3 regions of the Lysinibacillus sp. S1 genome follow, and region 1 is predicted to be linked to each of the others. Evidence: riboswitches for the same ligand, from Rfam matches in the RefSeq annotation. Region 1 holds a riboswitch; each other region holds the start of a gene.

Region 1 (13,888 bases):
AAAAGCTAGATCAATCGCTGCCTTTACAGCCTCTTTACCATAACCTTTTCTCCAAAAATGGTTATGAATGGTATACCCGAACCTAGCCCATTGAAATTCTTCCCTCATAATTGTGGAAAAGTCTACAAAACCAATATGCGTATTATCTGTTTTTCTAAATACTCCAAATACATACACCTTATCATCCTCAGCCATCTGATGATGCTTAGTAACTAAATCACGAAACCATTCTTTCGTACAGATGCTCATATCTAATTTACCTTCATCGTATTTATGCTGGGAAGGTAAACGATTTTCATATTGCGTAAGCCAAGAAGAGTAATCTCCCTCTTCCATTAATCGAATAATTAATCGTTCTGTTTTCGTCATTATCTTAGTCAATCGAACACCTCATACCTTTCTAAATAGCGATTCATGGAAGTAGTTTACTAGGCTTCTTCGTCTGCAGAGGGGCCGTAGATGCCTGGTACTGGAATATCGAGAAGTCGCAAGTATACCCCAAGCTGCGCCCGATGATGGACCATGTGGCTTAATCCGAAGGTGCGGAACGCAATTGCTCGAGGCTCTTGGCGAATAATATGGTCACCGTGACGTAGTGTCCATTCCTCTCCGAGCGTTTTCTCATCACATCCAATAAGCATCATTTCCACTTTTCTTACGTTTGTATCGAACTCATCCAGAATGTCAGCTCGCTTTTCTAATGCCTCTCGTCGCAACGGAACGGCGGAAAGATCAAAGTCTAAGTACTGTAAAATAGCCATTCGCCAGTTTAGCAGATTGATTAGGTGCGTGGCCAGACCTCCTAGTGTCATTGATTTCTCATGTGGCCTCCATGTCATATGCTCGTCAGGCAAGCGTTCCAGCATACGACGAGTAGAAGCCAATTCCTGTGTTGTATCCCCAACAATCAATTGTTTAACCATAAAATCCCTCTCCTCCCTTTTAATCAGCATACTATAAATTCCATTCAAGGGGAAAGCTCTCAGATAAGTTTTTATGCTGTGGTTAAAGCTTTTTTTAGACTGTTAGAATATGTAAATACTTTGAGGGTTTTGCAGTTTGAAGAAATGTTCATAAGGGAATATACTAGATTGAACAAAAAGGGGTGAAGACAAGGTGAAAATAAAAACAATTTTGTTGTTAATGATTTGTTCTTTAGCGTTAGTTGCTTGTAACGATCAGAAAGAAGCATCGGAGGTGATAGAAATTCAAGAATTAATTAATTTCGATGAAGTGCAACCCGATACTTTACAACAAATCTCCGATGCGAAAGATATTAAAATTATAGAAAAAACATTTAAAAAAGCTAGAGAATTCGGTGAGGTCGATAACGAAATTGCTCCGCAGTATAAGATCAAACTAAACGATGATGAATACTATCTATGGATTGATAATACAATCACTGGGACAATAGCAAACGTAAACAGTAGAAATATGTTCTACAATATCCTAGCTACCGATGAATTTAAAGAGGCCATTAATTATCAAGAGCAAAATAAATGATTTTTAGATAATTGTAGCAACGATCTGTAAGAAACATAGATTGTTGCTATTTTTTAGGGTATGTTTCATATTTATCTGGCTTCATGTAGCGGGAAATGTTCACTCACTTTTTCAACGAATATAGAGCCCCTCCGTATTAGCAACCTTTTCTAATAACTCAAGATTATGTTGGCTGTAAATTAAAAAGGCTAAGCCATTCCCACTAAATACAATATTCTCCTCAGGTAAAATAAAATGTAAATGGAGATGGTCCGAAACAGCTAATTTTATTAGTGAATTTAACATTGTGTATTCATCAATGTTTACAAAAGTTCCTTCTGTAAGATCTTTAGGTATAATTTTACCCCACTCATTCTCGTAGACTTTATAATACAATTGATCCTTATATAAAGGATCTGGTAAATAATAAAATGCATAAAATTCAGATGATTTTAACCACATCAATTCAAAAAATCTCTCGAATTTTTCAAGGCTTTTCTGGTACGAATGATAATCCTGCGTTTTTTGTTGGAAATCGACCATCTCTAATTTATCGAAGAATACTTCAACTTGACTATATTTTTCATTACTTTTTATCTGATAAGGGTAAATATCAAGTATTTTAGCACTTTCATAATCATACAATTGCTCTAGTAATTCTTCTAATTTTTTACTGTCTTTATTAGTTGCTTCCTTGCAAATACAATCGATTATATTTTTTAATGACATACCTTTTGACTCCTTTAATTCCTTCTTCAGCACAGCAATGCAACGATCATAGTATACCATCTTTCTATTGTTGCACCATGCCAGCGTTTTACAAGCTATGCAGCTTTTCCTTCTTCCTGATACCAGCCCTCCCCATCTGTCACTAATAAAATTTGTCCAACTTTATGGTAGTGCTTTTTTACATAGTTTAAATAGATGGAATATTTAGATTTTTATTGATGGAATGGAAATGATTAATTATACTTAAATGATTAACGTTCGATTAGAAACTAATAATACTAGAGTATTGGGGAGAGAAGAATGGAAGAATTAAAAGTGGAAAAAGCAATTCAAGATATTTATCCAGATGATATCGCTTGGTGTTATGGGTGTGGCCGTTTGAATGATGATGGTCATCATCTTCGCACGGGGTGGCATGGTGATAAGACGATTACAATCTATACACCTGAATCAAAATATATGGGTATTCCAGGATTTATCTATGGTGGTTTAATTGCTTCATTAATTGATTGCCATGGAACAGGGTCGGCAGCGCTTGCCTTGCATCGTAAAAATGGACATGAAATTGGTGATGGAGCGGAGCCACCTCGATTTGTAACGGCTAACCTTAATGTAGATTTCCTAAAGCCAACACCCCAACATGTTCCCTTAAAGGCAATTGGCACTGTTGAAGAAATTCATCCGAAGAAATGGAAAGTAGAAACTGAAGTTTACGCGCAGGATACGCTTTGTGCTCGTGGAACAGTTGTCCTTGTAGTAATGCCTAGTACTTTTCTAAATAAAAATGATTAGCATTTTTTATCCTCACTAAAATAAAGAAGAGCACATCTTATTCATAGATGTGCTCTTCTACTGCGTTTTTAATGGATTCATAATCAAGGAACTGTATTACTAATAACTGTCACAAAGCCATTTCTCGTGGCAGTTTCCATTAACGAATAAATAGAGTCACTGGCAGTTTTGTTAAACTTATACCATTGGTCAACAGCTGCGTCATAAATCAACACGTCTGGCTGTCCAGTCAAAGGTTTATCTGAAGATTGCACCAACGAATAGAGATCATAACGTGCTATGCTACTACCTTCCTTGTTCAGGAAATCATATTGGCCCATTTTATAATAGCCCCCAATTACGGTGCTATGGACAGACCAGGTGTAGTCGTTAGGCTGTTTTATCTTCTTGCCCATATTTTTAGTAAATATACGGTGCATTTCTTCCATATAGGCATTGCCATTGATTTGCTCGACTACTCCCCCCATTGTCATGTGGTATTCATGAAGTAATGCTTTCACTTCCACACCCTTAATCATCAATGGCTCTGTATCGATAGAGATCGTTAAATGATCGTATTGAACTTTACAGCCAAAGGTTTCTGCTAGAAAACGTAATGGTACAATGGTGCGTCCATTCTTTAAGTATGGCTTTGCATCCAATAATACCGTTTTTCCATTTACTGTGGCTTTACTACTGTTTAACTTTAAACTGACTTTCATCTCACTTTGGGTCAGTATCACTTGCCCATCCGACCAATGCACCTTAGCCCCTAAATTTTCACTAATCACGCGTAAAGGTACCATTGTTCGATTGTTTTTTATTTCGGGTTTCACATCCGTTTGTACTGTCATACCGTCCACTTTTAGTTGACTACTAGCTGCTGTAGCAGTTGTGATAGATGTAACAATGACAATCAACATAAGGAAAATACCTGAACATATTTTTTTCATGATTATTAGCTCCTTTACTTCGCTATCATTACTTCATTCCATATGAACCCTATTATTTCCTTCGGCTATTAGCAACGGTAACAAAAAAATCCTGCATTTTAAGCAGGATTTTTAAGTAAACTTTATGAGGTTTATATATAGGTACGCTATTTCGTACCACTTGCACCAAATCCAGATTCTCCACGGACCGTTTGAGATAATTCATCTACTTCCACTAATTGAATAGAAGGAACAAATTGAATAACCATTTGAGCAATGCGCATTGATTTTTCTACGATAAATGGTTCTTGACCATGGTTGATTAAAATAACACCGATTTCGCCTCTATAGCCTTCATCTATAGTGCCTGGGCTATTCAGTACAGTTACACTATGCTTTAATGCTAATCCACTTCTTGGTCGAATTTGGGCTTCCGTTCCCTTAGGTAATTCAATCTGTATACCTGTCTTAATGAGTTTGGCTACGCCTGCTGGGATTTCTACTGCTTCTATGGAATAGAGGTCCATGCCTGCATCACCAGGGTTGGCTTGTATCGGTAGCATGGCATCAGCGTGAACTTTTTTAATTTTTACTTCTAGATTCATTGTTCTTCATCCTTAACGATTAAAATTGAATGTGTCATCTGTGATTGGCGCAACTTTTGCCTTGGCATAGGTAGCACCTTTTTGTGAAAAGAAATCATATGTGGAGCCTTCATTACGAATACCATTCATCACAATTGGATTAACTTCCTCTTCTGGGAACATGGCTTCAAAGCCGACATTCATTAAAGCTTTATTTGCATTATAACGTACATATGCTCGCACTTCAGGTGATAATCCTGTTTCCGCATAAATATCATCTGTATACTTCATTTCATTTTGATATAAATCTAATAATAGCTCATAGCCCCATAAATGTAGCTCTTCTTGCTTTTCCTTTGAAAATTGCTTGAATAAATTTTGAGCAAAAAATCCAACTGCTACCCCATGGATAGATTCATCGCGCAAGATGAGTGAAATAATCTCGGCACTGTTTCGTAGGAAGCCTTGTCCTCCTAAGTATAGTGGATAGAAAAAGCCAGAATAAAACAGGAAAGATTCAAGCATAACGGATGAAAACATCGCTTTCCATAAGCTCTCTGGATTGCCTTCTTCAATACTATTATAAATGTCTGCTATTTTATTGGCCTTATACTGTAGAAATTCATTTTTCTTAACCCATTCAAATAGCTCGTCGATTTCTTCGTTTGTACAAAGCGTTGTGAAAATATAAGAATAGGACTTGGCATGTATCGCCTCGAATGCATCAAAAACGGTTAGGACAGCCTTTTCCTGTAAATCGTCTGTATAAGCAGCAACACGATTCATCCCGATATTTGTTTGTACAGTATCCAGTAAGGTTAATCCTGCAAATACTTTTTTATATGTGTCCTGATGCTCAAAGCTTTTCCATTGTTTAATATCTTTACTGACCGCAATTTCTTCTGGAAACCAAATTTGCTTCCATTGCTGGTCCCAAAATATTTGGGCAAGCTCACTTGTTGCCTTATTCCAATTGACTGCCTCATAAATTATATTTGACATGCTACACACTCCTCTAAGCTTTGTAATCGTTGACGAACATAGTAAACAGACTTAATGCCCTTTATCCACGCATAAATGTATACTTTAGCCAATTGTTCGGTTGTCCAATTGTCCTTTACATAAAGCGTCATGGAAATACCTTGGTCAACGTGCTTTTGAGAAGCTGCATATAAATCAATTAAATCATAAGGATTCACATCATACGCCTCCACATATAAATGACTATTGTCATTTGTTAAATGAGGCATTGGATAAATGGTTCTACTATCGGCGTAATCACGAACCTCTACGCGCTCTGTACATGGTGCGATTGAAGCCGTACAGCTACGAATATATGAAATACTACCAGTTGGGGCAATAGCCAAACGATAGGAATGGAATAGACCGTACTGCATTACATCCTGCTTTAACGTTTCCCACATCTTGTTTGTGATGATTGGAATATTGCCAAGCGCCTTCAACACAGCAGGCGATAGTTCTTCTTCAGTTTTATTGATATATTGGTCAAAATAGCTACCTGATGCATAATCACTGTCCTCAAATCGGTAGAAGGTTGCAGCTTTTTCTTTCGCCATTTCCATCGAAGATTTCAGAGAATAATAGTTCATCGCTTCCATAAAGTGATCCATGAAATCAATGGAATCTTTTGAGCCGTACAGGATGCCTTCTGTCACGAGATGCCCATGGAGGTTCATACAGCCAAGCCCTACTGAATGCATTAATTGATTGGCTTTTGCAACAGACGGTACATTCTTAATGTGCGTCATTTGCGATACATTCGTTAATAGGTGCATGGCTGTATCGACTAATGCGCCGAAATCATTGACTTTACTTGCTGCATGGATATCGATGGAACCTAAGTTACACGATACATCTAATCCATAGTCATTTGGTTGATCCTGGTCCGTAATGATACTTGTCTCTTGTACTTGTAAGATTTCTGTACATAAATTGGACATTTTGACACGTCCAATATTTTTTAAAGGATGTACCTTATTGACATTATCATCAAAGATTTCAAACGGATAGCCTGATTCAAATTGTGCTTTTTTCACCTCTGTGTAAAGCTTACGTGCATTTAAACGTTTAATTTTACGAATTTTAGGGTTATCAAGTAGCTCGTAGTACATGTCTGAAATGGAAATTTCAGACATACGTTTGCCATATTCTTTAAAAATATCATATGGGCTAAACAAAACGATATCCTTATCACGTTTCATCAGTTCGAAGAAAATACTAGGTATAATAATCCCTGTTGAAAGGGTAGCGAGGCGAATTTTATCATCAGCATTTGGTTTTTTTGATGAAATGAAATTTTCTATGTCTGCATGGAAAATATTTAGATAGACAACACCTGAGCCATTTCGTTGCCCTAACTGATTAGAATAACTGAAAGAATTTTCTAACAGTTTCGCTACTGGGATGACACCACTTGCACGATTTAATATCTCTTTAATTGGATCACCTAATGGACGTAAATCTGTTAAGTTGACCCCAACTCCACCACCAAGGCGTGATAGCTCTAAACAATAGCCAATATTTTCAGCAATACTATTCATGGAGTCATCCATTGATAATTTAAAGCAGCTTACTAATTCACCACGTGCTTTCTTGCCACTATTCAATGCAGTTGGTGTGGCAGGTTGATAGGCTTCCATCATCGCTTCGACAGAACGTTCTGCTAAAGCTGTGTTGCCTTGAGCTAAATACAAAGCAATAATAACAATACGATCCTCATATTTTTCTAAAATCTCTTCGCCGTCACGACTTTTCATAGCATAGCTATCATAAAACTTGCTGGCGCTCATAAAGGATGGGAAACGGAAATTATAATCATAGGCTTTTTTATACAACTTCTTAATAAATTCCATTTCGTACATGTCGATAAATGCTTTCTCATAGTAGCCCTCATCAACTAAATAGCGGATTTTTTCCTCAATATCTATAAAATAACGCAAACGTACGTTGACATACTCTAAAAAGTAGCGGCGCGTAGCTTCACGATCTTTTTCTAACTCAAGTAATCCAGTTGTACTATAACGATTCAGTACGTCATTATTAAGCTTTAAATAGGTTTTCATCTCATTACCCTCGTTTCATAAAACGTTTGTATTGCTTCATAATCTGTTTGATTGCCTCGTAAATCTAATTTCCTTACTAAGGGTACATGATAGGTAGTAGCAATTTTCTCACCAGCAGCGCCAAATACATGATGGCCAAAGTTACTATTGCCACTGGCAACTACTCCTTTACAAAAATCTCTGTTTTTTTCTAAAAAGCGTTGCACCTTCGCTGGAATGTCACCTAAACCATCTGTGTAGGTAATTAAAAGATACGGCTTATTCAGTCGCAATTCTTCAGAGAGCTCGATAGCTTCTGCCTTTAATTTGGATACAACATTTCGGACATTGCCTGTACGACTTGCATAAACGATCATAGGGTAATCAACTCAATTTGAGAAACAATTTCCTGAACATCTCCTATAAAGGTTTCATTCATTTCTAAAACAGGCACACTTAAAAAACCTGCATCTATAATGGTTTGCTTAGCTTGTTCATCGTGATCAATGTTAACAATTTCTGCTTCAAGTCCTGCACGTTGTAATTCAGATTTTACCCACAGGCATTTTGGACAAATTGTTTTCGTATAAAGTTTCATAGAAATCCCTCTTTTCATAAAATAAAAAGGCTATCTCTTTAAGAGAGATAGCTAAAATGGAAACGTTAACATACTAAAAATACCGACGTTCCCATCTCTTAATCCCCGAAGAAATGATTAATTTGTTTTATAAAGGCAGGTCTCCTGGCTTTGCTTCATTCTCTGATTTCCTTCCCATGCGCATGCACAGTGGATGCTATCATCGTCAGCTTAACAGTTGCGGGGACAGCGTCGGAATTGTACCGAACTTCCCTTTTAAACTACATATAGTAGTACCTTAGTAAAACGAACACAATATATTGTTGTTGTTCAATAGTTTTAAGTTTACCATCCTTCAAATGAAAAGTAAATCTAGATTCTAAACTTCTTTATTTTTGGATTATTCAGTATTTTTAATTATGTAGTTCCAAATAGATTACCACTAATCACTTATACCCAAATCAAAAATCTATTTTTAACGATGTACGTGATTTTCTATTAAAATGGATCTAGAATTCTAATTTGAGTTTAAAGAAATCTTCTATTTTATGTACCATTGAAAAATAGTTGTCTCTATCGTAAGTCCTGAAATAATGATCATCTCTTACCCATTTCAAATGATGCTCATTACATTAATAAAGAGCATGCTTTTATCATAACATGCTCTTACCATTCTATCATTGGGATTATAGTCTAACCTTAACCTCAGTCCCGTCCTGAGCTTTGACATCGACTAGCACAAGTCCTTTATAATTTTGTAGTTCCTTGATAATCGGCTTTAACATTTCTTTGTCGATGAGGGGAAAGGTAAAGTCTATTTTCTTTTTATCGAAGTATGCCTTTGTCCACTTATTGGCTTGTTGCTGAATCCATTTAGAAGTTAAAATGGAGAGGACAATGGTTAGCACAGTATAGGGAACAGGGACGGTAAAGCGAACGTCTTTTGCTTTCACTTTTACATGCATCATTCGTCGCCTCTACTCAATGAAGACTGCAACGGAATCTCCGTTTGCTGATTTTATATCTACAATTTGTCCATCTAGTTCATTTTCAATTGCTTCAAGAAGAAGATTGATGTCGATATCTTTTACGTATTTTTCAGATTGCGGAATACTTGCAGCGATGCTGTGTCCTGCCATCAATACGGCTTTGACAAGTTTAATTGGTAAATTTACCGTGACATTATCATTTTCGGTGGATACAACACGGACCTTTAACGTTTTATCTAAATACTTTGTTTTTTCCACAAATTTATTCTCTGATTCTTCTTTCTGTTGTAGCACTTGAATCAGCTCTGATCCTTTATCCGCATCAATTTTGCCCTCTTGAATCATCGTTAACACTTTTGTAATTTCCTCTTTCATGGTCGTTCCTCCCTATTCGTCTTTTAAGAGCTTTATGGCTTCATCTGTTGTGATTTCGCCATTTTCAAGCATGCTTACAATTTTTTTCTCATCTACTTCATTTTTCTTCTTTTGAGCATAGCCAAGGGATGAAATAATATCATTTAGCTTGCCTCGAACTGTTGGATACGAAACCCCCAGTTCCTTTTCAACCTCTTTAATATTTCCTCGGCAGGTTAAAAATACTTCCACAAAATGAAGCTGATCCTGTGATAAGGATGCTAGCTTCGACAATTCAAACTCATTTTCAATGGTCGTGTGACAATGAGAACACTGTAACTTCGTAATTTTTAATGTTTTACTGCAGACAGGACAATTTGTGATTACTTGATAAGCCATAGTGAACTCCTTCCTTTAAGTTAAGCTGATTATATAATAAAGAAATTAAAGATGTAAATAATAAAATTAATAATTTTAATTAAAAAATAAATAAAATTAATATCTTGATTAATTTTATTTATTTTTGTTTCTATATTGCTTTAAAAATTAAGAAAACGCCATTTTTAATTTCTCAAAATGGCGTTTCTGTTTAATTGGGTCTATCCTTCTTTTTTCTTTCCCGCGGGTGTGATGGCAAAATTGCATTGTATAACGCTTGTGAAGCGGGGTGCTGATATGTCCCATCCTTGCCTATCTCCTCCACTAGCTGACCATGCTGCATCACAAGGATGCGATCTGACATAAAACGTGTGGCCTGTAAATCATGTGAAATGAATAGATAAGCAAGCTGTAGCTCTTTTTGAAGTCTTTGCAGTAGCTCTATAATCGTCTTTTGCAAAATCATATCAAGACTACTAATGGCCTCATCTAAAACAATCAGTTTCGGCTTTAATGCAAGAGCTCTAGCAATGTTGACTCGTTGCTGCTGTCCCCCACTTAGCTGTGAGGAATAGTTTTGAGCCATTGCCCACTCTAACTCTACACAGTCTAGTAATTCCCTTACTTTCTGTTGTCGCTCTGCTTTGCTAAAATGCTCGAAATTCAAAAACGGTTCTTCGAGTATTTCGAAAATCGTCTGTTTTGGATTAAATGAATGATAACTATTTTGAAAAACAGCCTGTAAATTTCTTCGTATCATTTTTTTCTCTTTGCTGGGTGCTTCGTATAAATTGACACCTTGAAAGATCAGCTCTCCGTTTGTTGGTCGTTCAATCCCTAAAATAATGCGCCCTAATGTGCTTTTTCCAGAACCACTTTGACCGACGATGCCAAGACATTCTCCTTCCTGAAGTGAAAATGTCACATTCTCTAATACAGGGGCTTCCTGTCCTCGTTTGAATAGAAATGGTCTTTGCGCATAGTATTTCTCAATATTTTTTACTTCTAGTAGCGTCATTTTATCACCTCATAGCATTCTCGCTTGTAAAAGTTTCTTGGTATAGGGATGCTGAGGCGCATCAAAAAAATCAAAAACATTTGCTTGCTCAACGATTTCTCCTTGATACATCACAGCCACATCGTCCGCAAGCTCAGCAATGACACCTAAATCATGCGTGACAAGGAGTATGGTAGCATCTGTTTCTGAGCGAATTTGATTAAATAGTGTTAATACTTGTTTCTGATTGATGGTATCCAGAGCAGTCGTAGGCTCGTCTGCGATGTAGAGGGAGGCCTGTATCGCCATTGACAGAGCAATCATCACTCGCTGTAGCATGCCTCCACTTAACTGGAAAGGATAGTAGGACAAGAGCTGCTCTGGCTGAGGTAAATGAACTTTTTTCAAAGCATCAAGGGCGATCTGTCTCATTTCTTTTTTTGTAAGCTTAAAGTGTGCTTTTAATGTTTCTCGAAAATGACTTTCAATCGTTTGAATATGATCAAATGCAGCGGATGGGTTTTGCAAAATCATCGAAAGATGTCTGCCACGATAAGCTCTCCATTTAGTAGCTGAAACGTTTAATAAATTTTCTTGCAGATAGAGTACGTCCCCTTGGCTGACATGGGCAAAGGACGGTAATGTTTGCATGATGGCATGGCAAAGCATGGACTTGCCACTGCCACTTTCCCCGATAATTCCTAGGACTCGCCCTTTATAAGCTGTCAGGTTGATAGAGGTTAATATATTTTTCTCCCCTATTTTGACTGTGAGGTCTATCACTTCTAAAACTTTCTCCATAACTTCCCCTTTCCTAGTCAAGCCTTTTTAAACGATTTGCTAATTGATTAAACAATAACACAACAAGGATGATGGCAAGTCCTGGATAAAGCATTAATTCAGGATGCTGTCTCATGTATTGCTTTCCTTCATTGATCATCATGCCCCATTCTGGGATCGGTGCCTGCACCCCAAGTCCGATAAACGAAAAGCCTGCAATTTCTAAAATCACCTTCCCGATATCTAATGCGACAATCGTGACAATAGATGGCAATAGATTGGGTATATAATGGCGTCTAATTAATTGGATACCTGTAGTGCCCGTTATCCTAGCAGCTTGAACAAAGTCTTTCTCATTGATGCCAATAAACAAACCTCGGATCATTCTTGCATAATAAATAAGCTGTGTGAAAATGAGCGCTATTAAAACATTTTTTAAGCTAGGACCTAATATACCTAACAGTCCAAATGCAAGTACGAGTGTCGGAAAGGCTAATAAAATATCACATAATCGAATAAAAAGAAAATCAATTAATCCTCTTTTCAACGCTACAAAAGCACCCAGTAGGATAGCTAAAACAATAGCGACTAGCTGAATGATGAGCGCTGAACCTAAAGAATAACGAATACCTAAAAGAAGGCGTGACAAGATACACCTTCCTAAATGATCTGTACCTAATGGATAGTCCCAAGACGGGACTGAAAATTTCTTAGCAATATCGACAGCAAAAGGGTCGTGTGGCATTAAAATTGGCGCCAACAGTCCTAATAAGCCAGTAATGACAAGGAGGAATAGACTGATTAATCCTGTTAAGTTGCCACTTTTTGTTCGTACAAATTTCATTTTTAATCTCTCCTACCCTTCATCATTAGATGAGGGTCCAATAAACGATGCAATATATCTGTACATAAATTGGCAAGCACATAGATAACCGCAATAATTAACACATAGCATTGTACAACTGGATAATCCCTGTTCATAATGGATTCTATTAAGTACCTGCCGAGTCCGGGCCAGCTAAAAACCTGCTCCACAATCACGGCTCCACCTAAAAGATTGCCAAGGGTCATGCCTAGCAAGGAAGTCAAGGGAATAGCAGCATTTCGCAAAACATGACGGATAAGAATCACGGAGCTTTTTAATCCTCTTAGCCGTGCATATTGAACATATTGCTGCTGTAATTCTTCTAGGATGGTTGAACGGATAAGCTGAACGAATAATCCAATTGTTGGTAACGCCAGTGCGAAGGCGGGTAAAACTAAATGAGCAGGTGTGCCCTTCCCGTTTGTCGGAAAGAGTCCTAATTTTAAGCTAAATAAATAGAGTAATAGGAAACCTAACCAAAAGGCTGGAATCGACACACTCAATATGCTAAAGAATCGTATGATTTTATCGATGATGGTGTGCTTATACAATGCGCTTATTACTCCGAATGGAATACTTAGCCCTAAAATGAGGATAAACGCAGCAATAGCTAATTCAATGGTTGCGGGTAATTTCACGAATAGTTCATGTGCCACAGGTAATTTACTAACAAAAGATGTTCCAAAATCTAGCTGGATTATGCCCTTTCCCCATAGCAAATATTGAAGAAAAAACGACTTGTCCGTTCCCAGTTCCTCACGTAATGCCTGAATGGCTTCCTCTGTTGGCGCAACCCTTGCCAAACGTAGTATGACTTCAGCAGGCTCTACAGGAACAAAACGAATAAATACAAAGGTTAGGATGGAAACGCCTAATAAGACAAAGGGCAATGTTAAAATTCTTTTTAAACAAAAGATCCATGTTGATTCATACATGCTGTCACTTCCTACTCAATCCTATGATAAAGAGAGAGCTGTCTCTGCTAGACACACTCTCTCCTCCACTTTTATTTTTCTTTAGCCATTTGTGCATAAGGTATATCATATTCAGATGCACGTGGTGCAAAATCCTTTAGAGATGGTTGATAAATCACATTATTTGTTTCGTAAGAAATAGGGTAAAAGAGTGCCTGGTCATGAAACATCGTTAAAATATTCGTGTAAAGCTGCACGCGTTCCTGTTCATCTGTTCCTACTAATAATTGGTGAATTTTCGTATCGATTTCTTTGGCGTTTGCTAGGCCTAATTTCGCCTCGTACACACCACTAGCATTTGGTGTAGCTGATTCATTTGCAAAGCTATGTGGATCTGTAGGTGGTCCATTGGTACGCCAGAAATTAATATCCACCTGGTCATCCATCAATTTTTGAAGACCGACCATTACATCT
Region 2 (13,888 bases), 1.9 Mb from region 1:
TTGCATCTTTTAAGCGATTTAAAATAATTTTTATCTTCTTTGCTGTATTGGGCTTTAAATATTTATAAGTGATTTGCTTTAACTTAGGCAAATCAAGCATAAATAGGAATAGCGCAATCATATAAACGAGAAGACTGATAAATAGGCTGGGTATCTCTGAAAAGAAGGCAGAAACTTTGCTATAATTAAAGAAGCTTAAAAAGGATTCTTCGACTTTCTTTATGAAATCCATAGTGGTTTTTTGAAGCGAAGCACTTACTTCAGGTGGAAAGTCTTCTGTGTATTTAGAAAYATTTTCTTGCATATGAAGCCACATATCTGATAGCTTGGAAATATAATAGGGAGCTTGCTTAGATAGTAAAATTATTTGTGTCATTATTTGTGTAATAGAAAGATAACAAATAATAGATATAACAATAACACTCACTATGTAAATAAAAGCAACTGCTATTTTCCGTGACATTTTCCATTTCCGTTTAAAGAACATGACAATTGGTTCTAAGAAAAATGCACTAATCCCAGCAAGTATTAAAGGCATGGACACTGGGATAACAAAATAGACAGCTAAAAGTAGTGATATTATCACAATCAACCGAAAAATCAATTTCCTAGCATTAAATTTATTCATAAACTCACCTTCTTTGCGAAAAAAATTAAGTTAAGTGTACCATAAATCAAATTTTATTACGTTCTGAAACAATAAAGGTAGGGATGAATTATGGAAAAAGAGATTTTGCAACTTTTTAGTAATCTAACAGAGCATGATCGCGATATTCAATATGAATCTTACGAGGAATTAATGAAAATTATGCAGGAACCCGTAGATTGGACATATGCAGTTTGGGAACAGCTAATAAAAGCACTTACATACAATAATGGTTATTCTCGTGCACGTGCTGCACAAATTTTATGCGCTTTAGCTGCAAAAAGTGATCCAGAAGAAAGGGTCTTGGAGGATTTTTTAAAGATTTGGGCTGTGACTTACGATGAACAATCTGCTACGGCAAGGCATGCATTACAAGCAATTTGGAAAATTGGACAGGCGGGTCCAGTACAAAGAGATTTGGTTGTATCGTATCTAGCTAAAAGATTTCAAACATGTATAGATGAAAAACAGCCATCTCTTATTCGTCAGGATATTATTATGTCATTTAAAAAGTTATATGATCAAACAAATGACTCGAAATTATTAGATATTGCCCATCGTTTAATTAATGAAGAACAAGATGCTAAATATAAAAAGAAGTATAAGTCAGCCATCCGTTCAAAGTAGCGAGGTGGTGTTTTTTTGTGCAAATTCTTTGATGAACGATAGAATAGTCAACTATAATGAATGAAAAAAGGGGATTATGCATGAGCATTTATAATTATCTAGTTCGGAAGCCTAATGGCGAAATTTTATCGATGGAAACATATCGTGGAAAAACAATGTTAATTGTTAACACGGCAAACCAATGCCGATTTACATATCAATTTGAAGACTTACAGAAAATGTATGATAAATATGGAAAAGAGAATTTTGTAGTTCTTGGATTCCCTTGTGATCAATTTGGCCATCAAAATCCTGAAGATGGGGAGGAAACTAAGCATCTATGCAAGGTAAACTATGGGGTCACATTCCCGATTTTTGAGCTTGTACAGGTAAATGGAGAGGCTACCCATCCACTCTTTAATTATTTAAAGCATGAAGTGGATTACCGAGAGTTTGGGAAGGCAAGTATGCAGGAGAAAATGTTGGCAGAAGCAATTGTTCAACTTGCCCCAAGCTTTTTAGATGGTCGTAATATTCGCTGGAACTTTACAAAATTTCTAGTAGATGCTAATGGTAAGTCCGTCGCACGCTTTGAACCAACAGATTCACAGCTCGATATTGAAAAAGCAATTGAAACACTATTATAGTAAATTTCTTAATAATGTAAAAATTAGTTAGGGTTTTCTCTTCAAGTAGAAATAATGCTATATTTTAAAACTGAGCACAGCTATTTTTTCTGAAGCATATATGATAAACTGCTTTACAVATGAAATATTCTTGCAGAATAAAGGTGCGAATTAGCATAATCGGGAATCCGGTGAAAAACCGGAGCTGTTTCCGCAACTGTAAGTGCAGCCATTATAAAGATTTACCACTGTCTCAAAGAAGATGGGAAGGTCCTTTATAACACATTCGTTTCATGTGACGAACTGTACAAGCCAGGAGACCGACCTTTATTTGAACGTATAAAAACTTCTCGGAAGCTAGGAGGATATACGGCAAATACATAGGCTTTGTCTAGTTTGATGGCTCATTATGTTATTTTTGTCGTTCCTTTGCAAAAAGGAGCGACTTTTTTATGCCTTTCAAATAAGAATTTTTCATTATAGAAAATAGGGGGGAAGCAAGTGAAAAAAGATGCCCGTTATTCTTGTTATCCATTTATGCGTGAGAAAGCTTCAACGGTCGATTTTGAAATTCGAACAGATAGCCTGACAACACATCTAGGAGTTGCATTAGCTGCGGTAAAAAAAGAGGATGTTCAAGTTGTTGCTGAGGATTTATTGCTTATGTTACCTATGGCTTATCATGTGAATGGCTCAGTACGTGGGAAATTAGCAGTAACTGAAGAGGATTTATCTTGGTTAAGTGAACGTTATGATTTTTACGTTCGCCATGTGAAGGAAGAGATTCAAAGTTTTGTTTTACCTCAAGGAACAGAGGCTGCTGCAGCCTTACATCTTTGTCGCAGTGAGGCAAAAAAATCATATCGTACTTTACACAAAGTATCAGAAGAACGAGAGGTTCCAGCTATTCTTTTCGATTACCTTGGTTTATTAGCTAATGTATGTTTTGTCATGGCTGTTTTTATGAATCAGCAAGCTGGAATAGCGGAAATACCGTTTATTAGTAAATCCTACCCAATGAAAAAGAAAAAGGAGAATAACAATGAAAAAAGTATTTAATTTCCAATGGCTATCAGTGCTCTTACTTGCACTGGTATTAGCAGGCTGTGGCACTGCTGAAGATACAAAAAATAAAGATGCTTCGCAAGATACACAACAAGCAGAGAAAACAAGCTATAAAGTGACAGATGACCGTGGAGTGGAAATAGAGTTTAATGAAGTACCAAAAACAGTTGTATCTTTACAACCAAGTAATACTGAAATTTTGTTTGCTTTAGGTGTTGGCAATAAAATTGTAGGAGCAACTGAGTACGATACTTACCCAGAGGAAGCACAAAAAATTGAACGTGTCTCGGATACTATGAACTTTAACAGTGAAAGAATTTTAGCGTTAAAGCCAGATGTTGTCATTGCTTATACAATCGGTGATAAGGATGCCCTAAAGCCGCTTGAGGACGCAGGAATTAAAGTGTTTGTTATTCAATCTGCGACTACTTTCGACGATGTTTATGGAGATATCGAACAAATTGCTGCTGTGATGGATGTTCCTGATAAAGGAAATAAATTAAACGAAGAGATTAAAGCGAAAATTGCTGAAGTACAAACGAAGGTGAAGGATGTAAAAACGCCGAAAAATGTTTATTTAGAGGTTAGCCCTAAGCCAGACATATATACAGCAGGCTCTAGCACTTTCCAGCAAGAAATATTAGATGCAGCTAATGTTAATAATGTTTTTTCTGACTTGAATAGCTGGGCAAAAGTGAATGAGGAAGATGTTATTGCGAAAAATCCAGATGTTATTTTAACAACAGTAAACTATACAGAAGATCCAATAGGAGAAATTCTTGGACGAGATGGTTGGAATACTGTGAAAGCTATTCAAAACAAAGCGGTATTGTCCATTGATACAGATATCTCTAATCGACCTGGTCCGCGTATTGGTGAAGCTGTAGAATTAGTAGCGAAGGCTGTGTACCCAGAGTTATTTAAATAAGAAATGTTTCCATGCTAGCTGTCAGCTATTCAGCTAGCATTTTTTATGTGGTTTAAATTATTACCTAGCGTGAAAATTGGAATTAATGTAGTTTGTTCTTTAAAATAAAAGTAAGTATGCTTGATAATCTTAGGAGGTGTAGTGATTGGAGCAATTAGAGACAAAGGTAATTCCATTTGAAGCAGTCTATAATTTCCGAGACATGGGTGGATATAAAACAAAAGATGGGCGTAGGGTAAAGAACGGTTTATTTTACCGCTCAGCTGCCCTTGGAAAAATGACACTGTCGGATAAAGAGCTATTTGAAACGTTAGGGATTAAGACCATTTTTGATTATCGCGATAACAATGAGGCGTATCATAATCCTAACCCAGTGTTCTCGCATGCTCAATATATACAAATCCCAGCGAAGGGTAATCATGCTTTTGAAATGCAAACCCATGCTGGTGGTAGAGATTTCTATAAAGTGGTCAGCCCTGAGATGTTTCGGGATTTTTATGCACAAATGCCTTTTAACAATCTTTCATTTAAAGAGTTAATGCAAACGATTCAAAATCCTAATAATCTAGGTCTTGTACATCATTGCGCAGTTGGTAAGGACCGAACGGGTATTGGAGGAGCACTTATTTTACTAGCTTTAGATGTACCAGTGGAGACTATCATGGAGGATTATTTAGATACTAATATACATTTACGTCCAATGGTAGAACGAATGGCTCAGGCTATTCAGCATCAGTATAATGAGCAAGAACTACAGCAATTTTATGCATTAATGTCCGCCCGTGAAGACTATTTACAAGCAGCATTGGATGCGATGGATCGTCGCTATGGTTCTAAGACTGGGTTTTTAGAGCAGGAATTTGGCCTAACAATTGAAAAACGAGAGCAATTACAATCTTATTGCTTAATTTAAAAATGAGCCCTTTCACACGATGTGAAAGGGATTTTTTATGTGGAAGCGCTGTCTTCCTATAAATCTCTTTACAGTCTGAATATTTGTGATAAGATACAATAGATTTTTAAGAAAAAATAGGAGAAGTGAAAGTATTGGCAGACACAATTAAAGAGACAAATAAGTTAAGTCTATTCCATTTAACATGGCCAATCTTCTTAGAAGTTTTTCTATTTATGTTGATGGGACTAGCCGATACTTTTATGCTCAGTGCTTTATCAGATAATGCTGTATCAGGAGTAGGTGCAGCCAATCAATATATCCATATTGCCATCTTGATTCTGGAGGTAGTGGGCAATGGTGCATCTATTGTTGTTTCTCAGTATTTAGGCTCCAAACGCTTTTTTGAAGCTGCCAAGATCTCGGCGTTAGCGGTCACGATGAATTTGGTCGTTGGGCTTTTAATGAGTATTTTATTTTTCTTCTTTGCGAGACATTTAATGACAATGATGAACTTGCAGGGAGAAGTACTCCACTATGCACAAAGTTACTTAGCCATCATTGGGAGTTTTATTTTCCTACAGGCTATTATTAATGCACTCGCTGCAATTATTCGTGTACATGGTTGGACAAAACAAACTATGTACGTTTCGCTTGGCATGAACGTCTTACATGTTGTGCTAAACTACGGTCTTATTTTTGGGAATTTAGGTTTACCAGAGCTTGGTGTGAAAGGAGCGGCTATTTCCTCTGTCATTAGTCGCGGATTAGCCGTCCTAGTATTTTTCTGGTTGCTGTATCAGGTAATGGAAGTGCGCGTAAAGTTACAATATTATTTTGAGTATTCAAAGGAATATGTGAGAAAAATATTAAACATTGGTTTACCATCTGCGTTTGAACAGGTACTTTATCAATTTTGCCAAATCATCTTTTTATATTATGCGACTTACTTAGGAGCAGAAACACTAGCAGCACGACAATATGCTATGAATATTTCGATGTTTACGTATTTATTTGCAATTGCCATTGGTACAGGAACAGCCATTATTATTGGTCGTCATGTAGGTGCAGGAGAAAAAGATGAGGCGTATCATCAGCTATGGAAAAGTGTTCGTGCAGCATTTGCTTTTACGATTATTATGGTCGCAGTCGTTACGCTATTCCGTAAGCCACTTATGCAGGTATTTACTGATAATCCAGAAGTCATTAAGATTGGGGCATCCGTGTTAGCATTAAGTATTTTGCTAGAGACTGGTCGCACAATGAATATCGTTGTCATTAACTCTTTACGCGCTTCTGGGGATGCTAGATTCCCTGTGAAAATTGGTTTTCTATCAATGGTTTGCATGAGCCTGCCGCTTGGCTATTTATTTGTCTTTGTATTGGATTGGGGCTTGGTCGGAATTTGGCTAGCCATTTCAGCAGATGAATGGGTGCGGGCAATTATCGTATACTTTAGATGGAAAAGTCGTAAATGGGAGCGTTATGCTCTTGTATCACCGAACGACAAAAAGGAGGCATAGAAATGGGCGCATTATCGAAACGTGCTATCGGGGCGGCATTAATGGATCAACATATCACCCTTTTTGCTTGTCCAATCTGTCAGCAATCAATGCATGTATATGAGCAGGGGAGATTGGTTTGTACTTCTAACCATTCCTTTGATATTGCGAAACAAGGCTATGTCAATATGCTGACACATAACGCCGCTTCTAAATATAGTAAGAGCCTTTTTGAATCCCGCAAGGCTGTTATTGATAGTGGGATTTATGATGCTGTAGAAGCCCGAATCGGTGAGCTTATAAGCTCTGCAAAAACGGTGCTCGATACTGGTTGTGGAGAGGGCTCACATTTAGCTCGCATTATGAATGATAGAGATCATGGTATTGGCGTTGGAATTGACATAGCGAAGGAGGGCATTTTGGCTGCAGCACGTCATTATCCTCAACAAATTTGGTGTGTAGGGGATTTAGCTAAAAGTCCATTTGCTCAAGCGAGTTTCGATGCCATTTTAAATATACTATCACCAGCAAATTATGAGGAGTTTAAACGACTTCTTACACCGAATGGCTGTCTTGTGAAGGTTGTACCGCAAAGTGGTTATTTGCGGGAACTGCGTGCTCAATTATATGCAGATTCAAACAAGGAAACTTATTCTAATGAACAAATTGTAGCTCGTTTTCAAGAAAGTTTTTGTGAGGTAAACGTAGAACGTGTAACTTATACTTTACCGCTTTCAGAAGAGCTAGTACCCGCTCTATTAGAGATGACACCAATGGGTTGGCATAAAGCAGAACAAACAGCCGTTGAACTAAATGAAATCACGATTGATGTGGATCTATTAGTAGGGAAGGTTTAAGTTGGTCACCTGCAATTGCAGTATACTGGTATTTTCGATTACAATGGGAATAACTATTGAATAAGGTAGGAATGTAACAGTGTATAAACTAGCAGCAAATGTTGTCAAAGTAATATTAAAATTAATGGGTTCAAAGGCTCGTGTATACGGAGAAGAAAACTTGCCGAAAGAGGGTGGGTTTATTATAGCTTGTACACATACTGGCTATGTGGATATTTTAAACCTTGGTGTAGCCATGTACCCTCGTGAAATTCACTTTATGGCGAAGAAGCAATTATTTGAAATGAAAGGGCTTGGCTGGCTTGTTAAGCATTTAAATGCTTTTCCGGTAGACCGTGATAATCCTGGACCGAGCGTGATTAAAATTCCTTCGCAGTTATTGAAGGAAGGTAAAATTGTAGGGATTTTCCCCTCCGGGACACGTAGTGCAGAAGGAACAGATTTAAAACAAGGGGCTATTACCATTGCACAGTTGGCAAAGGCGCAAATTGTTCCAGCTGCTTATGTTGGTGCACGTAATGTGGGTGATGTAATGAAGCGAGGCAAAGGCTATTTAATTTATGGTGAGCCTTTTTATGTAACAGGCAAGGGTAAAGAAGGTCGTGAGCAGTTTACTCAACACCTTGAGCATGAATTAGTTGCTCTAACAGAAGAACTACAGAAACGTATTCCCGTAAAATAAAAGCAAACGGCACTCAGAATCAAATTGATTTTGAGTGCTTTGTTGTAGGAGGAAAATAAAATGATTCGAGTACTTTTCGTATGTTTAGGTAATATCTGTCGCTCACCCATGGCTGAGGCGGTCATGCGCGACATGGTGAAAAAAGAACATTTAGAAGATAAAATTGAAGTGGATTCCGCTGCTACCAGCTCATGGCATATTGGCGAACCTCCACATAGAGGTACACAGGATAAGCTTAGGGAATATGGTATTTCTACAATAGATATGCAAGGTCGACAATTACAAAAGTCTGATTTTGAAAAGTTTGCTTATATTATTGGAATGGATGAAAGCAATATTCGTAATATCCGTACAATACTAGGCCATCCAAACTCACCAAAGATTTTTCGATTTTTAGATTTAACAGCGCATCGTAAGGATGTCCCGGATCCTTATTATACAGGTGATTTTCAGGAAACCTATGAATTGGTGCAAGAAGGCTGTCAGGCATTGCTAGCAAAAATTAAACAAGAGCTGTTATAAGATGGCGCAACAATCGTATACTGTGCCAGGCAACGCTTTATCAACATCCTCAATGAAACATTGGTATATCTAGCTTTGTAAGCATCATTGTGTTATTATTTGCAGAGTAAAGATACGATAAGTATTTAATTACCATTTACAGATATACAACTGTGTATCTATTATTTTTATAAATTTATCTTTTGAAAGAGAGTGGAAACAATGGGTCGTAAGTGGAACAATATTAAAGAAAAGAAAGCGTCTAAAGATCAAAGCACAAGCCGTATTAATGCAAAATTTGGGCGAGAAATTTATGTGGCAGCTAAATCAGGCGAACCAGATCCAGAGTCAAACCGTGCACTTAAAGTAGTGCTTGAACGCGCAAAAACATACAGTGTTCCAAAACATATTATAGAAAAAGCCATTGATAAAGCAAAAGGTGGCGGTGATGAAAGCTTTGATGAATTACGTTATGAAGGCTTTGGACCAGCCGGCACAATGATTATCGTGGATGCTTTAACAAACAATGTAAATCGTACAGCATCAGATGTACGTGCAGCATTTGGTAAAAATAACGGCAATATGGGTGTCAGTGGATCTGTAGCTTATATGTTCGATTCAACAGCAGTTATTGGCTTAGAAGGTAAAACTGCTGATGAAGTACTAGAGATTTTAATGGAAGCTGATATTGATGCTCGCGATATTCTAGAAGAGGAAGAAGCGGTAATTATTTATGCAGAGCCAGACCAATTCTTTGCGACACAAGAAGCATTAAAGGCTGCGGGCGTAGAAGAATTTACAGTAGCAGAGCTTTCTATGTTGCCTCAAACAGAAGTGACTTTAACTGGCGACGATGTAGCGAAGTTTGAAAAACTAATTGATGCATTAGAAGATTTAGAAGATGTACAAAATGTTTTCCACAATGCAGATTTAGGCGAATAAATATTAACGAAATGAGTAAACCAGTAGCATTTAAGCTACTGGTTTTTAATTAGGGAGGAAAACGATGCAGACTGCTTTAGCCATTATTTTATTTTTAGTCACATTATTTTTTGTCATAGTGCAACCACGAAAACTATCAATTGGCTGGTCAGCCTGTATAGGAGCAGCTATTGCGCTATTAATAGGTGTAGTAACCTGGCATGATGTGTTAGAGGTAACGGGGATTGTTTGGAATGCAACGCTATCATTTATTGGTATTATTTTAATTTCACTCATCTTAGATGAAATTGGCTTTTTCGAATGGGCTGCTCTACATATGGCACGACTTGCAAAGGGAAGTGGAATTCGCTTATTTGTTTATATTAGTTGCCTTGGAGCTGTTGTATCCGCTTTGTTTGCAAACGATGGGGGTGCTTTAATACTAACGCCAATCGTTTTAGCGATGGTGAGAAAACTAAACTTGAGTGAAAAAATGATCTTTCCATTTATTATTGCAAGTGGATTTATAGCAGATACAACCTCGTTACCGTTCGTTATTAGCAATTTAACGAATATCGTATCCGCTGACTTTTTCGATATAGGCTTTATAGATTATGCAGTTCATATGCTTGTACCGAATTTCTTTTCGTTAGTGGCAAGTATAGTAGTACTTTACATTGTTTTTCGCCGTTCCATACCACAACATTATTCTCTTGAGGCCGTTGAGCAACCAAGTCAGGCAATCCGAGATCCCAAATTATTTTCGATCGCTTGGTATGTAATTGGGATTCTATTAGTGGGCTTCTTAGCTGGTGAGGTTTTACACATCCCTGTATCTTTTATTTTATGTGGGGTCGCTGCAATATTCTTATGGCTAGCACAGCGTAGCTCTGTGGTAGATACAAAAAGAGTTGTAAAAGGAGCGCCATGGAATATTGTGTTCTTCTCAATTGGCATGTATGTGGTTGTCTATGGGTTAAAAAATGTAGGGATGACAGGAATGTTAGCAAATTTATTTGAACTAGCTATACAACAGGGCTTCGTAGTAGCAACGATGACAATGGGATTTGTCGCTGCCATTTTGTCTGCTGTCATGAACAATTTACCTACTGTTATGATAGATGCTTTGGCGATTTCAGAAACAAGCGCATCGGGCATGATGAAAGAGGGACTGATTTATGCAAATATAATTGGTACGAATTTAGGTCCAAAAATGACACCGATTGGTTCACTGGCAACATTGCTATGGCTTCATATATTAGCCCAGAAAGGCATTAAAATTAGCTGGGGACAATATTTTAAAATCGGTGTTATTCTTACCATTCCGACACTGTTCGCCACTTTAATTGCATTAATTATTTGGATATGCTTAATATCATAGATTTATTGTCGAAATAGTTGAAAAAATAGTACAATAGGAACTATTAAGATATTAGTATATCAGTATATTAAAGGAGGAAAGTATGCGAGCGACAGGCAAATTAAGCAATAAAATAGTGTTAATGTCATTGGTAATGTTAGTGGCTTTGTTATCTTTTTTCGTTATAACAACTATCTACACAGCAAAATCATCTGTTAATAAAACCATGGGAACACAGGCAGTTGCAGTTGCTGAGAATATTGCAAAACATCTAAATGCTGCTGAATATGAACAACTCTCAAAGGAACCAAAAGAATCTGAGTTATATTGGCGACTTCGAGAAGAGCTCAACGAATTACGTGAAATAAATGGTGTTCTCTATGCCTATACTTTCGCAGTACCACAGGAAGATAAAAAGGTACGTTTTTTAGTGGACGGTATGCCAGCAGATGATCAAGAAAATGCTGGAGCTATAGGAGATGAGTCCTCCACCACATACTACAAGGATATTGAAAAGGTAAAGAATACAGGAAGTTATTATTCCGCTATTTTACATAGTGATTTTGGAGATTATTTATCTGGTACTGTTCCATTAAAGGATGAGGCAGGGAATACTGTTGCCTTTGTTGGGGTCGATATAGAAGCAACAGAGGTAAGCAATGTTGCGAATGCCGTATTAACGGCTATTTTACCTGCATTAATTATTGTCATATTAGCTTTAACAGGTATTGTTATGTTCATCCTATATCGTTATATTAATGGAGCGTTAAAACCCCTTGCACATTTAGGTGATGCAGCACAAAGTTTTGCTCAAGGTGATATTGCTAAGGCAACGATAGCAGTGGAGAAAATCCAGCTAAAAGGAGCAAATGAAATTACAATATTTGCACAATCCTTCAGAGAATCACTACAAAAATTAAAAGAAACTTTCCATACGATTCAACAACGCACATTTGCTTTACAAAATGTTGTTCAAAAAATTGATGAGACTTCTCAGCATGTGGAAGAATCAAACGCTCAAATTGCAGATCGAATTATTGAAATTGCTGCTGGTAGTGAGCAACAGCAGCAAAATAATCAAGAGGTTGTATTAACTATGAATGAGATGTCGATTGGTATTCAACGACTGGCTGATACAACTTCAGAAATTGCGGAGTCATCATCAGCAATGACGGGACTTGTGGAAACAAGTGTTAGTCATTCTCAAGAAGTTGTATCTCAAATTCAAAACGTAGAATCTTCTGTTTTACGTACGGCTAATCATGTCGAGGAAATGGGTGATAAGTTCCGATCAATTGAAGAGATGGTGACCATCATTACGAGTATTGCGGATCAAACCAACCTACTAGCTTTAAACGCGGCAATAGAAGCAGCTAGAGCAGGAGAAGCTGGTAAAGGATTTGCGGTCGTGGCAGATGAAGTTCGTAAACTTGCAGAGATGTCTAAAGCATCTGCTGACGAAATACACATGCATTTAGAAAGCTTTAAGAAAATTACTGATCGAGCGTTACAAGAGATGGCTAGTAGTACCATAGATGTACAGGCAGGCAATAAAGCAGTGCAACACATAGGTGAAAGTCTAGAGAAAATATTGCAATCTGTCCTTGAGGTGAATAATAAAATTCAAGATGACTCTGCTGTCATTGAAGAAATGTCAGCAGGCTCTGAGGAAGTATTAGCTACTACCGAACAGATGAATGCTATTGCGAAGCATAGTGTCCTAGGAACAAAGGAGGTAGCAACTGCCTCAGATTTACAAGTAACGATGGTTTCTAAATTAAATGAAGTTGTAACAATATTAGATCAAACATCGAAAGAGGTTATAGAAACGATTAATACATTTAAATTATGATTAGTTTAGAACTATTTCTCTATAAGCTTATGTCTTGTGGAGAAATAGTTCTTTTTATTTTTGGCATTTAAAATTTAACTGGAGATTAGCATAAAACAAACCATATTAAGGGAAATAAGAAAATAATTTGTGCTTTACCCATTGTGAAAACTTTCAAACCATAACATAATATAAAGTAATATATTGTTGAACGAAGAAAATAGGGGGGCTAAAGTATGAAGTTTTTACGTTCAATACAGGGGAAATTGATTATTATTTCATTGGCACTACTAATTATTCCAAGTTTAATAATTGGTATAGTTAGTTATGGTAAGGCTAAGAATGGGATGGAGGATATAGGAGAACAGGTACTTTACAATAGTGTTGAATCTGCTTTGCAATTAATCGAGCTCGCAAACGAGAGTGTTGAAAAGGGTGACATACCCTTAGAGGTTGCACAGGAACGAGTAAGAGAAGCATTTCTTGGTCCGAAAGATAGCGAAGGAAAACGGCCTATTAATTATCCGGGTGATTTAGGGGAATATGGTTATATCTATGTGTTGGATGATAAGGGAACATTAACAACACATCCAACACGAGAAGGAGATAATCTTTGGAATGACCAAGATAGCAGTGGCAATTACTTTATTCGAGAAGTAACTGAAAAGGCACTTGATGGTGGTGGTTTTACACAATATGAATTTGAACTACCAGGTCAGGATGTCTTAGCGGATAAAATTATTTATTCTGAGAAAGATCCACATTGGGGATGGATTATTGCATCAGGTACATATATGCAGGATTTTAATGCAGAGGCGAATTCTTTATTGCTAGTAATTGGTTTGACATTAGTAGGTGCCATAATTATTGGGACAATCGTTGTCATTCTTGTATCAAGACACCTGGCATTACCAGTTCAAAAATTATCTAAACGTGTACGTGAAGTAGCAAAAGGGAATTTAACGGTTGAAATTGAGCATTTACAGCGCTCGGATGAAATAGGACAGTTAAATGATGGCTTTAATGAAATGGTACATCAACTTAAAACACTTATTTCAGATGTGGAGGAAGCGATTGTAGAAATACAATCAACTTCAGCAAATTTAACCGCAGTAGCTGAAGAGACAAATGCCTATGGTGATGAAATCGTCAAAGCAATCAATGAAGTATCCAAGGGTGCAGTCAAGCAAGCATCTGATGCAGAGGATACAAACCGAACGGCTATCGAGTTTGCGCAGCAAATAGAAGGATTGCATGATAAAAATGAATTAATGTTAGATGCCTCACAGCATATGAAAAAATCAAATGAAGAAGGCCTAGTCAATTTAGAAAGCTTAAAGGATAAGTCACGGGAGTCTTCAAATCTCGTTCAGAATATTCAGTCTGTATTTGGTAGTCTAATTGTCAAGGTACGTGAAATTGAAGGCATCGTGGGGACGATTACGGAGATTTCAGATCAAACGAATTTACT
Region 3 (4,868 bases), 440 kb from region 1:
AGCTTCGGTGTTACTTTGACTGCGCTTGTCCCTTTTACCATTGCAAGTGCCGCTGTAGCCATTTCAAGAGCTGTTTTTTTCGGCTTTGGCGTAGCGGCTATACTGGGTTTATTAAAGCGCCCTGCATTAGGGTCAGCCGTAAAGTCATTTCGCGCTGTTCCTGTCTCTTGGTTCATTGCRCAAGGTTCATTTTCTTCGCGTAAACGTTGATGTGGACGTAATGGCTGTTTCTCTTCACCCAGGGTATATTTACGTTGGTAACCGCGGGGCGTAATCATCTTATTGTCATAGAAAAATGTTGACGAATTCCCGATAATGACAGTTGTCAACATACCAATATCATGTTCTAGCATTTCTGCTAGTGTTGTCATGGTCACTTCTTGACGTTCTCGATAGGCACTTTTCACAAGCCCAACTGGTGTGTCTGGCGAACGATATTCTAAGAGTATTCGTTGAGCCTCGACAATTTGTCTTGTTCGACGTCCACTTTTAGGATTGTATAAAGCAATGACAAAGTCCGCCATTGCAGCTGCCTCGACACGCTTTGCAATTAAATTCCAAGGTGTTAGATGGTCACTCAAACTGATTGTACAAGCATCATGCATAATAGGTGCACCAAGTATGCTAGCGCATGAATTAATCGCAGAAATCCCAGGAACAATTTCAACTTCAATTCCTGTTGCTTCTGTCCAGCCTAGCTCAATTAACACCTCATAGACTAATCCTGCCATGCCATAGACGCCTGCATCACCACTCGAAATTACTGAGACGATGTTCCCTGCTTCGGCTTGACGAACGGCTTCCTGTGCACGCGACACTTCTTCTGTCATGCCTGTACTAACAATCGATTTTGCACTTACTAAATCTTGAATCAGCTCTACATAGGTTTTATAGCCTATAATCATATCACTTTGTTGTAAAGCCTCTACTGCACGTGTCGTAATATGCTTAAAATCTCCAGGTCCAAAGCCTACTACGAAAATTTTTCCTTTTTGCGCCATGTTGTTACCCCTCTTTCACCTTTTCGATCCCTTTAATGGCAGTTGTTTGAGCAGTACGCTGTAATGTACCTTCACGAAGTGTAAAGACATGTTCGTTGTATAAGGATTCATGATGTAAATCTTGTACTAGTGTTCTAGCATGCTCTGTTGATGGCACACGATACCAGTTTCCTTGAGGATAAGCGATTACCACACAAGCATCCTTGCAGCGTCCATTACAGCGCGTTCTTGTCGTATGTATTTCCTGATCGAGTGCTTGCCGTTGTATCTCATCTCGAATGGCTAAGGTAATTTCCTCCCCATCCTTTTTCATGCAGCTACTGCCATTGCAAATAAAGAGATGTGTTTTCATCCCCTCTAAATTCCAAGTTGTCATCTTCTGTCTCCCCTCATTTGCTTTTTGGAAAAAGAAAAACCTTTACTCTATAACGAAGAGTAAAGGTTTTGTAGAAGCCAAATAAAAACGAATAGAATGAAATACAGGTACCCGCTTTCGCTTCAACTTCTCCCTCCGAAAAGTTTGCATGCACAATCAAATAAGCAGGTTTCCTGACTTAAGCTTCATTTTACTGTCGCACCTTCCCAAGTTTGTACCAGTGGCTTTGCGATTTCATCAGCTATTACAGTAGCGGGGGCTGTATTGGATTTTCACCAATTTCCCTATTATCTCGAGCTATTCGAGCACTTATTGACGTTTTATATGAAATTTTTATTAGAATTTTAAATAGAAAACTGTCTTTATCATATCTTATTATTTTAAAATTTCAATATTTCTTTAAAAATTTATGACAAATTTATCAATTTTGAATGGAACTAGATATGAAATTTATATAAATCTATATAATTTGCGCACAAACTTTTATCAGAATATTCACCGTTGACCTTTAATTTTAAAAATTTTATAAAAGGTATAGCATATTTATGGAAATTCATGTTACACTTTGTCGTGAAATCTCACAATTTGAATGTTTTTCGGTGCAAAGTGCTTGTCATTTTGCTTAAAAGGGAAGCCGGTTTGAGTCCGGCGCGGTCCCGCCACTGTAATAGGGAGCTTTATAGAATATGTCACTGTCCAACGGATGGGAAGACCTATAAAGCATTGAACTAGAGCCAGGAGACCTGCCGAAAAATAAGTGATCGTTTCAACCTACGAGGATAGGTGTGCGGCTTAGCAGATGAGACTGTTATTTGCTTTTTTAGCTATGCACTTTTCCACCTAAGGAGAAGTGCTTTTTTTAATTACGCACGCAATATTCTAAAAATCTATTAATTAGTTAGGAGGAAAGCTTTTTGAAATTATCATGGTGGAAACTTAGTTATTTTTTACTGGCCTTTTTAATCGTGCCAAAACGTGCCTTTGCCATGCATATCATGGAAGGTTTTTTACCAATCGAATGGGCTATTTTTTGGTGGGTGATCTCTATCCCATTTATCATTCTAGGATTGCGTTCTATTCGAAAAACCATTGATGAAAATCCTGAAACAAAAATGCTTTTGGGGCTTTCAGGGGCCTTTGCCTTTGTGCTATCCGCCCTAAAAATCCCTTCAGTTACAGGTAGTTGCTCTCACCCAACTGGTGTAGGACTTGGGACAGTACTCTTTGGCCCTCTAGCAATGAGTGTAATTGGAACAATCGTTTTATTATTTCAATCTTTATTATTAGCTCATGGAGGAATTACAACTTTAGGGGCTAATGCCTTTTCTATGGCTATTGTTGGTCCTTTTATTGCTTACTTTGTCTTTAAAGGGGCTCAAAAAGTAGGGTTGTCATTTTCACTAGCCATATTCTTTGCAGCTATGCTTGGTGATTTAGGTACCTACATTGTGACTTCTGTACAACTAGCACTAGCCTTTCCTTCAGAGGTTGGAGGCTTTATGGCATCCTTTACAAAGTTTGCAGGTATTTTTGCCTTAACTCAAATTCCTTTAGCAMTGAGTGAAGGAATTTTAACGGTCATTGTGATGAATTTCTTGAAAAAATACAATGTTAGCGAATTAAAAACGTTACGTGTTTTCTCAACAAAGGAGGCACATTAACAAATGAAAAAAAATTTATTGTTATTAGCAATTGTTGTGTTGTTAGCCATCATTCCCTTATTCATACAAAAAGGTGCTGAATTTGGTGGTGCTGATGGAGAAGCAGAAGCAGCTATCGGTGAAATCAATGCGGAATATGAACCATGGTTTGAAAGTCTATGGGAGCCACCAAGTGGTGAAATCGAAAGCTTATTATTCGTGCTACAGGCAGCTATAGGAGCTGGCTTTATTGGCTACTTCATCGGCTATATGCGTGGCAAACCCAAAGAAGGTTAACCATTATGTTACTCATTGATAAGTATGCCTATCTGAATAAGCRAGCGTCCGTTCATCCGRTAGAAAAAATGATATTTTCACTTGGACTACTTCTCATAACGCTCAWCATGAGAGATGAACGACTTTCACTCATWACATMTWTTGTAATGAGTMCTTTTATCAWTTTAGGTGCAAAAATTCCGCTTGCATACTACGGCAAATTATTATTGCTACCTAGCTTTTTCTTATTAACAAGTCTCGTATCTATTTTACTTTCCTTTACATCATCAACGAATACACTCCCTGCCCATATTTGGTCGTTTACATTTAGGAATTGGACTGTCTTTATTGGGAATGCAAGTGTTTTAGCAGCGCAACAGCTGTTCTTTATTGTCCTTGGTAGCATTAGTTGTTTATACTTTTTAATTCTAACCACTTCCGTACAAGGAATATGTTATGTGCTACGACAATGGCGACTTCCCTCTTTATTAGTGGAGCTCGTCGAACTAATCTATCGTTTTATTTTTATGTTTTTAGAAAGCATGCAAAATATACATCTCGCCCAGCAAGCACGTCTTGGCTATCATTCACCGATGCAATGGCTACGCTCTGTCTCCATGCTTATTGTGGCATTATTTGTGGAAATGTTTCAGCGTAGCCGAGAGCTCAACAATGCCATGCAATCACGTGGAGGCGAGGCTGTCTACTGGCAAGAGATGGGCTCTTATAGCAAGAAAAATTGGCTAGGCATGGCAGCTATTTTACTAGTCCTCATCGTATATGGAGGGTATTTTACATGACAGCATTTTATTTTAAACTCAACCAATTATCTTATGCCTATGCGGATGGTACGAAGGCGTTGTCAGATATTACATTAGACATTCCAAAAGGTAAAAAAATCGCCATACTCGGGCATAATGGCGCAGGAAAATCGACTTTATTTCAGCATCTTAACGGTATTTTAAAACCTACAGCTGGAACGATTGTATTCGAAGGCAACGATCTGGAATATAGTCGAAAAGCTTTAAAGGCCCTACGCCAAAAAGTCGGCATTGTTTTTCAGAATGCAGATCATCAGCTTTTTTCAGGGACCGTCAAGCAAGATATAGCATTTGGCCCATTGAATCTCGGCTGGTCTACTGAAAAAACGGAAGAAAAAATAGCATGGGCCGTTGCGCAAACCGAAGTGAAAGATTTGCTTGATAAACCCATTCATTTTTTAAGCGTAGGTCAGAAAAAACGTGTAGCAATGGCAGGTGTTTTAGCGATGGAGCCCTCTGTCCTTTTGTTAGATGAACCAACAGCAGGTCTTGATAATTATTATGCTACACAAGTATTACAATACTTAGCCAAATTAGATGATGGTGAGAGAACCATTTTACTAGCAACCCATGACATACCTCTCGCCTATGAATGGGCAGATCTAATCATTGTTATGGAGGCTGGAAAAATTATTTATAACGGTGATCCAATCACCTTGTTTTATGAAGACGAATTGTTACATCGCGCGCATCTTGAACGTCCATGGATTTTTGAAATGGTCATAGCTTTGCAAAAAAAGAAGCTATTGCAGGA

The links. Region 1 has a riboswitch for cobalamin ahead of ACHZEU_RS01820 (glutaredoxin). Riboswitches for the same ligand answer to the same signal wherever they lie in the genome.
Region 2: it holds a riboswitch for cobalamin, as region 1 does, so the genes downstream of both, ACHZEU_RS15625 (hypothetical protein) here and ACHZEU_RS01820 (glutaredoxin) in region 1, are expected to answer to the same signal.
Region 3: it holds a riboswitch for cobalamin, as region 1 does, so the genes downstream of both, ACHZEU_RS23285 (energy-coupling factor ABC transporter permease) here and ACHZEU_RS01820 (glutaredoxin) in region 1, are expected to answer to the same signal.

What each region holds. Positions count from the first base shown of each region.
Region 1 is NZ_CP173154.1:339,242-353,129, forward strand. Features, by position in the region: gene ACHZEU_RS01770 (GNAT family N-acetyltransferase) at 1-381, opposite strand, end outside; gene ACHZEU_RS01775 (DinB family protein) at 429-923, opposite strand; gene ACHZEU_RS01780 (hypothetical protein) at 1,117-1,503, shown strand; gene ACHZEU_RS01785 (hypothetical protein) at 1,615-2,211, opposite strand; gene ACHZEU_RS01790 (PaaI family thioesterase) at 2,512-3,003, shown strand; gene ACHZEU_RS01795 (copper amine oxidase N-terminal domain-containing protein) at 3,087-3,935, opposite strand; gene dut (dUTP diphosphatase) at 4,082-4,519, opposite strand; gene nrdF (class 1b ribonucleoside-diphosphate reductase subunit beta) at 4,532-5,500, opposite strand; gene nrdE (class 1b ribonucleoside-diphosphate reductase subunit alpha) at 5,488-7,581, opposite strand; gene nrdI (class Ib ribonucleoside-diphosphate reductase assembly flavoprotein NrdI) at 7,578-7,937, opposite strand; gene ACHZEU_RS01820 (glutaredoxin) at 7,934-8,158, opposite strand; cobalamin riboswitch at 8,275-8,453, opposite strand; gene ACHZEU_RS01825 (hypothetical protein) at 8,824-9,105, opposite strand; gene ACHZEU_RS01830 (SHOCT-like domain-containing protein) at 9,115-9,501, opposite strand; gene ACHZEU_RS01835 (DUF2089 domain-containing protein) at 9,514-9,879, opposite strand; gene ACHZEU_RS01840 (ABC transporter ATP-binding protein) at 10,070-10,876, opposite strand; gene ACHZEU_RS01845 (ABC transporter ATP-binding protein) at 10,886-11,656, opposite strand; gene ACHZEU_RS01850 (ABC transporter permease subunit) at 11,670-12,479, opposite strand; gene nikB (nickel ABC transporter permease) at 12,482-13,435, opposite strand; gene nikA (nickel ABC transporter substrate-binding protein) at 13,507-13,888, opposite strand, start outside.
Region 2 is NZ_CP173154.1:3,134,183-3,148,070, forward strand. Features, by position in the region: gene ytvI (sporulation integral membrane protein YtvI) at 1-628, opposite strand, end outside; gene ACHZEU_RS15615 (hypothetical protein) at 719-1,273, shown strand; gene ACHZEU_RS15620 (glutathione peroxidase) at 1,354-1,899, shown strand; cobalamin riboswitch at 2,024-2,222, shown strand; gene ACHZEU_RS15625 (hypothetical protein) at 2,380-2,937, shown strand; gene ACHZEU_RS15630 (ABC transporter substrate-binding protein) at 2,921-3,871, shown strand; gene ACHZEU_RS15635 (tyrosine-protein phosphatase) at 4,017-4,784, shown strand; gene ACHZEU_RS15640 (MATE family efflux transporter) at 4,919-6,286, shown strand; gene ACHZEU_RS15645 (putative RNA methyltransferase) at 6,289-7,122, shown strand; gene ACHZEU_RS15650 (1-acyl-sn-glycerol-3-phosphate acyltransferase) at 7,202-7,804, shown strand; gene ACHZEU_RS15655 (low molecular weight protein-tyrosine-phosphatase) at 7,865-8,326, shown strand; gene ACHZEU_RS15660 (YebC/PmpR family DNA-binding transcriptional regulator) at 8,528-9,247, shown strand; gene ACHZEU_RS15665 (arsenic transporter) at 9,312-10,607, shown strand; gene ACHZEU_RS15670 (methyl-accepting chemotaxis protein) at 10,690-12,438, shown strand; gene ACHZEU_RS15675 (methyl-accepting chemotaxis protein) at 12,654-13,888, shown strand, end outside.
Region 3 is NZ_CP173154.1:4,618,480-4,623,347, reverse strand. Features, by position in the region: gene cobJ (precorrin-3B C(17)-methyltransferase) at 1-1,001, opposite strand, end outside; gene ACHZEU_RS23290 (ferredoxin) at 1,006-1,377, opposite strand; cobalamin riboswitch at 1,523-1,705, opposite strand; cobalamin riboswitch at 1,958-2,143, shown strand; gene ACHZEU_RS23285 (energy-coupling factor ABC transporter permease) at 2,292-3,038, shown strand; gene ACHZEU_RS23280 (energy-coupling factor ABC transporter substrate-binding protein) at 3,042-3,314, shown strand; gene cbiQ (cobalt ECF transporter T component CbiQ) at 3,320-4,093, shown strand; gene ACHZEU_RS23270 (energy-coupling factor ABC transporter ATP-binding protein) at 4,090-4,868, shown strand, end outside.